2 linked regions of the Hoeflea algicola genome follow. Each later gene encodes a partner of the first gene's protein in a complex. Links are inferred from orthologs where the notes say so. Each region holds a gene or a part of one and is shown on either strand. Other genes may lie near its edges.

Region 1 (3,308 bases):
CAGAAAGGTTTCGGGGATGCCATAGACACCCCAGTCGATCGCTGCCTTGCCGACCGGGTCGACACCGATGGCGGCATAGGGATTGCCCAGTTCACCGAGAAATTTCAGCGCGTTCTCGTTCTTGTCCTTGTAGTTGATGCCCACCAGCACCACCCGCGAATCGCGCGCCAGTTCGAGCATGAACGGATGTTCCTGCCGGCAGGGAACGCACCAGGAGGCAAAGACATTGACCAGCGCCAGCTTGCCGGCGATCGCCGCATCATTGAGCGCCGGCAATTGCGCGCCGTTCACGCTCAGCCCGTCGAGCGGCGGCAGGTCCAGCGACGGCGCCTTCGAGCCGATCAGCACCGAGGGGATTTCGCTTGAATCACGGCCGAATTCGAGTTGATAGTAAAACACGCCGGCCAGACTGATGAACAGAATGAATGGCAGGAACGCCACCAGCAGACGGCGTTTTCCGTGGGGGGCCTGCGCCGCGTCGCTCATTGACTGGAACCCGTTGCCGTTTGCGAACGCCGGCGTATGCCTTGCGCCTTCAGTTCGGCCAACTCGCGCTTGCGCGCGCGGCCATCAAGAAGGATCGACACCAGCACCCCGACCAGCGTCACCGCCGTCGCCGCATAGGAAAGAAACACGAAGCTTTCGTGGCTCATCAGACTTGTCCCTTCGCGCTCAGCGCCCGATCGACTGGGCGGCTTGCCGGCGCATTGCCCGCACCCGCCGGCGCCAGATCTCGTTGCGCATAGCCATCAAATGCAGCGTGAAAAAGACCAGTGTATAGGCAAGCCCCATTACCAGCAGCGGATAGAGCATCGACGGGTCGATGGTCGGACCATCGAGCCGCATCACGCTCGCCGGTTGATGCAGCGTGTTCCACCAGTCGACCGAAAACTTGATGATCGGGATATTGATGAAGCCGACCAGCGTCAGCACCGCGGCGGGACGCGCCGCGCGGGACGGGTCATCCATCGCCTTGTGCAACGCGATCAGCCCCAGATACATCAAAAACAGCACGAACACCGATGTCAGCCGCGCATCCCAAACCCACCAGGTGCCCCACATTGGCCGGCCCCACAATGAGCCGGTCAAGAGCGACAGGAAGGTGAACGCCGCGCCGATCGGCAGCGCCGACTTGGCGGCAACATCTGCCAGCGGATGGCGCCACACCAGGGTGCCGACCGAGGCGATTGCCATCACCGAATAGCACATCATCGCAAGCCAGGCGGCGGGCACATGAATATACATGATCTGCACGGTGATGCCCTGCTGGTAATCCGCAGGCGCGGTAAACGACATATAGAGCCCGACCGCCAGTACCAGCACCGAGGCCACGGCCAGATAGGGCAGAATCCGCCCCGAAAGGGCAAGGAACCGGGTCGGGTTGGCCAGCCCGGTAAACCAGCCCTGGGAGATCGTGGTGTCGCTCATAGACTTTTTCTAATGCCTGTCGGGGCTGGTTTCAATGAAATAGATCAATCTGCCGCACCCTTCAGCGCCGCCGCCGAGGCCACGGGCCCGAGGGCTGCAAAAAACAGCGCGATTGCCGACAGGATCATGAACGGTGGCCAGAACGGGTCGGGGTCGGTGACCGCGGCGTAGGAGGCACTGACGCCGAAGATCAGGATCGGGATTGCCAGGGGAAGGATCAGGATCGACACCAGCAGCCCGCCGCGCGGCAGGGCGACGGCTACCGCAGCGCCAACCGCGCCGATAAACGAGATCGCCGGCGTGCCGACCAGAAGTGTCAGCATGACCGCACCGGTGGAAATCGCGCTCATGTTCATCAGCAGGCCCAAAAGCGGTGCCGCCAGCACCAGCGGCAACCCGGTGGCGAGCCAATGCGCCAGACTCTTGACGAACACGGTAAGCACCAGGGAGAACCAGTCCTGCATCGCCAGCATGTCGAGCGAGCCGTCTTCGCGGTCGGCCTGAAACAACCGATCGAGACCCAAAAGCGAGGCAAGCAGCGCGCCGATCCACAGGATTGCCGGGCCGATCCGAGCCAGAAGGTTGAGATCTGGGCCGATGCCGAAGGGAATGACCGCCACCACGGCGAGAAAGAACAGCACGCCGAGCATCGCCGCCCCGCCCGAGCGGGTGGCAATCGCCAGATCGCGCTTCAGCAGCGCCCTCATGACCAGGCCTCCACGGCATCGAAGGCGGCACGGTGATCGCCCGACAATTCCAGCGTCTTGACCGGATCGAGTCCCAGCGGCTGGTGGGTGGCCGCAATCGCTATTCCACCGCCGGACAGGTGCTCTCTCACCAGATCGGCAAACAATCCCGCCGACTGCTTGTCGAGCGCCGCCGTCGGCTCATCGAGGATCCACACGGGCCGCCACACCACCAAGAGCCGTGCCAGCGCGATACGCCGCTGCTGACCCGCAGACAGGTAGCCGAACGGCAGATGCGCCACGCCGGTAAGCCCGACGGCCTCGATCGCCGCATCGACCGACAGCCCGGTGCTGCTGTCACCGCGCTGAAAGCTTTTCCAGAAATCGAGGTTCTCCGACACCCGCAATTCGCGCTTCATGGCGTTGCGGTGCCCCAGATAATGGGCGTGTTCCGCAACCGCCATATCAGCCCCCGCATCGTCGCACAGCGAGAAACTACCCGAATCAGCCCGCAACAAACCCGCCAGAATCCTCAGCAGGGTCGATTTACCTGCGCCATTAGGCCCTGTGACAATCAGCGCTTCACCGCGCGCCAGCGTAAATCCGACATTGTCGAACAGCACGCTGTCGCCGCGGCGTCCCTTGAGATTGGTGGCTATTGCCTGCATCGGCCCCCGCATTTCGGCCGCCGCGTTCACCGCGCCGGACCCGCCCAAAAAACATTCGCATGGGCCATTGGTTGATCTGGCACCTTCATACGAAAGAATCTATAAGACCTGCAACCACGCCAGCGGTCGGCGTGAATTCCACCTAGTGCCGAACATGACAGCCGATCAGGCGTCACGGGCGGACTGCGGAAATGACCGTACCCGCACCCTTCTCCACGCGATCAGCGTGAACAAGGTGTTTGCCTTCAAAATTCGGCTGAACTGACGAAAGCGAGTTGCTCGTGGCCAAATCACTCGACAGCTTCAACTGCCGCTCCACCCTCAAGGTCGGTGACACCGACTATGTCTATTACAGTCTTGTCGAAGCCGAAAAGAACGGTTTGACCGGCATCTCTACACTTCCCTATTCGATGAAGGTAATTCTCGAAAACCTTCTGCGTAACGAGGACGGCCGCACGGTCAAGAAGGACGACATTCTCGCCGTCGTCGCCTGGCTTACCAACAAGGGCAAGGCCGACGCTGAAAT
Region 2 (3,313 bases), 2.8 Mb from region 1 along the record:
GCGCAATGCCGGCGGCGAAATAGAGTCGTTGCGCAGCACCTGCCAAGTCGGCACGCTTCCACGCCAACAGCGGCCCGAATGGCACCGCCAGCAGCAGCGGCACCATCAGCGGACCAAACGTCAGGTTGAAGAACGGCGGGCCGACTGAAATCTTGGTTCCGGTCGTGGCTTCCAGCAACAGCGGGTAAAGCGTGCCGATCAAAACGGTGGCAGCCGCCGTTGTCAAAAACAGGTTGTTGAGCACCAGCGCCCCTTCGCGCGATATCGGAGCAAAAATGCCGCCCGCCTTCAAAGAGCCGGCGCGCAGGCCGAACAGCGCCAGGGCGCCGCCAATAAATACCACCAGAATAAGTAGGATGAATACGCCGCGAACCGGATCGGAAGCAAAGGAATGCACCGAGGTCAGCACGCCCGAACGGACCAGGAACGCGCCCAGCAGCGAAAACGAAAACGTCAGGATCGCCAGCAGTACGGTCCAGATCTTCAGCGCTTCACGCTTTTCCATCACCAGCGCCGAATGCAGCAGCGCGGTGCCGACCAGCCAGGGCATGAAGGAGGAGTTTTCCACCGGATCCCAGAACCACCAGCCACCCCAGCCAAGCTCATAATAGGCCCAGTAGCTGCCCATGGCGATGCCCGCGGTCAGGAAGACCCACGCCGCCAATGTCCAGGGCCGGACCCAGCGCGCCCAGGCCGCATCGATGCGACCCTCGATCAGCGCGGCGATGGCAAAGGCAAAGGAGATCGAGAAGCCGACATAGCCGAGATAGAGCAACGGCGGGTGGATCGCCAGCCCAACATCCTGAAGGATCGGGTTGAGGTCATTGCCTTCTATCGGCGGCAGATCAACCCGCGCGAACGGGTTCGAAGTCAGCAGCACGAACAGCAGAAACGCCACGGTGATCCAGGCCTGAACCGAAAGCACATTGGCTTTGAGCGTATCAGGCAGGTTGCGGCCAAACACCGCCACCAGCCCCGAAAACAGCGCCAGAATCAGCAGCCACAGCAACATCGAGCCTTCGTGATTGCCCCACACGCCGGTGATCTTGTAGAGCATCGGCTTGAGCGAATGCGAGTTCTCGATGACATTCTGGACCGAAAAATCCGATGTCACATAGGCATTGGTGAGCGCCACATAGGAGATCGCCACCAGCATCAGCGTGGTCAGCGCCGCCTTTGGGCCAACGGCCATCAGGCTTGCATCCCTGCGGCGCGCACCGATCAGCGGCACCAGCGACTGGACCACCGACGTCGCCAGGGCAAGAACAAGTGCGAAATGGCCGATCTCGGTTATCATGGCTTTTCTCCTTTGCCGCAGCGGCGTCAGTGACGCTCAATTGCCGGATGTGGGTTGATCCCCGACGCCCGGCGTCGGGTCGCCTTCCTGCCAGACGCCCTGTGCCTTGAGTGCGTCTGCAACTTCCTTGGGCATGTAATTCTCGTCATGCTTGGCCAGCACCATGTCGGCTTCGAAGATGCCCAGCTCGGGCGAGAACGTTCCTTCTGTCACCACTCCCTGCCCCTCGCGGAACAGGTCGGGGAGAATACCGACATAGTGCACCTTCACCGATGCGTTGGTATCGGTGACGGCAAAGGTTACCGTTGAATTCTCGCCGCGCTCTACCGAGCCTTCCTCGACAAGTCCGCCTAGCCGCACCCGCGTGCCCGGCGCCAGCGGTTGCGCCAGCACGTCGGTGGGCGAATTGAAAAACACGATCTGCTCGCGCAGCGCCGAGGTTACCAGTGCGGCCGCGCCCACCAGAAATACCGCACCTGCGGCAATGATAATCAATCTCTTCTGCTTGCGGTTCATCGGCTTTCCATCGCAATATTGAGACCCAGTTCAGTGGCGAGTTCGGCCAGTGCCCGGCCACCTTCGCTGTCTCCGGGGAATGTCAGCGATGCCTTTTGCAACGCCGCGCCCGCGGCGCCGGGATCGCCAAGCACCGCGTAGGAGCGCACCAGCCGCAGCCAGCCTTCCATATTGTCCGGGTTTTCGTTGAGCTTGGAATCGAGCGATTCCACCATGCCGCGGATCATTGCCATGCGGTCCTCGACCGGCATGCTGTCGGCGGCGGCAATATCGGCCTGGCTAGGCCCGCCCGGCGCAGCGCCGTTGACCGTATCCGGATTGACCCCCGGCAGAATAAACGGCGTCTTGATCGCCGCGGCCGGTTTACCCGGAGCGGACTGCAAGGCCGGCTTGGCCGGCGCCATCGGCACGCCGCCGAGCGTGGCCGTGGCAACCAGATCAAGTTCATCGGCAATGGCGACCAACCGCTGATTGTCAGCGCCTGGAGTGGCAAACACGGCAAATGCGCGATCGAGCGCGGTCTGCGCCCGGGCCTCTTCGCCGATCACGACAAGCGACCGCACCAGCCGCAGCCAGCCTTCAATGTTATCGGGATTTTCGCCAAGCCGGGATTCCAGCCCGCTGATCATCGTGCCAATCATCTCCTGGCGCTCTTGCGGGCTCATGTCCTGGGCGGCGACAACATCGGCAGCCGATGGTCCACGCGGCGTCGATCCCGCACCAGACAACGGGCCGGGAACCAGGCCGGAGCCCGCCTGCAACTCGGCAATATGAGTGCGCACGGCGGGAAGCCATGGCGCTTCGGCCGGTGCGCTCTCGGCCATGGCGGAAAAGGCCGACAACGCCGCCTCGCGCTTGCCCGATTGTGACAAACCCAGTGCCAGAAAGAACTGCGGCTTGGGATCGTTGGGATCAAGCTCGCGAGCGGTCTGGAAAGCTAGCCCCGCTTCTTCGGTGACAATGCCTCCGGCCTGCGAATACAGGGCTTCACCGAGATTGGACAACCGGCCCGCCGATGGCCCGAGGAGGGCGACCGCCTTGCGGAACGCAGTGACTGATTCCGCGAACTGTCCGGTCCTGAGATAAATCGGACCGAGCACTTCCCAGCCCCTGCCATCATCGGGGTTGGTGGCCAGATGCTGCTCGGCGCGGCTGACCAGCATGGCGATGTCGACATTTTCGGGATCGGCCTGGAGGCGCGCGGCCAACGGCAATTGCGGCAGGTCAGGCCGTCCGAGTTCCAGATAGACGGTGAGAGCCGCCAACGGCATGAACAGGGCGACAACAATGATCGCCGCACGGCGCAGACCACGGTTGTTGTGGCGGCCAACGCCGGCTTCGGCAGCATCGCTCTTGCGCGCTGCGGCCAGCAGTCTGCGCGAGATTTCGGTGCGCGCGACCTCCGCCTGCGCCGGTTCGACGAGGCCGCCGGCGAGATCGCGGTCAACCTCGGCCAATTGGTCACGATAGACTTCCACGTCATGGAGTTCCGGCACGTCC

What was found.
Region 2: the proteins of ccmB (region 1) and ccmE are in contact, whole or in part, in a solved structure (PDB 8CE8), measured with the Escherichia coli proteins. The link is inferred for Hoeflea algicola from one-to-one orthologs.

Annotation. Positions count from the first base shown.
Region 1 is NZ_JAOVZR010000001.1:3,030,240-3,033,547, forward strand. What follows is about bases 305-3,299. They hold ccmB (heme exporter protein CcmB), read right to left. Parts: upstream 2,136-3,299; coding sequence 1,473-2,135; downstream 305-1,472. Other genes in these bases: OEG84_RS14860 (DsbE family thiol:disulfide interchange protein), read right to left, coding at 305-486; ccmD (heme exporter protein CcmD), read right to left, coding at 483-656; OEG84_RS14870 (heme ABC transporter permease), read right to left, coding at 673-1,428; ccmA (heme ABC exporter ATP-binding protein CcmA), read right to left, coding at 2,132-2,794; acnA (aconitate hydratase AcnA), read left to right, coding at 3,064-3,299. Also shown: more of OEG84_RS14860, read right to left, coding at 1-304; more of acnA, read left to right, coding at 3,300-3,308. UniProt on the Escherichia coli protein: Required for the export of heme to the periplasm for the biogenesis of c-type cytochromes.
Region 2 is NZ_JAOVZR010000001.1:207,840-211,152, reverse strand. The notes cover bases 74-3,073. They hold ccmE (cytochrome c maturation protein CcmE), read right to left. Parts: upstream 1,814-3,073; coding sequence 1,334-1,813; downstream 74-1,333. Other genes in these bases: ccmI (c-type cytochrome biogenesis protein CcmI), read right to left, coding at 1,810-3,073; OEG84_RS01120 (heme lyase CcmF/NrfE family subunit), read right to left, coding at 74-1,297. Outside these bases: more of OEG84_RS01120, read right to left, coding at 1-73; more of ccmI, read right to left, coding at 3,074-3,313. UniProt on the Escherichia coli protein: Heme chaperone required for the biogenesis of c-type cytochromes. Transiently binds heme delivered by CcmC and transfers the heme to apo-cytochromes in a process facilitated by CcmF and CcmH.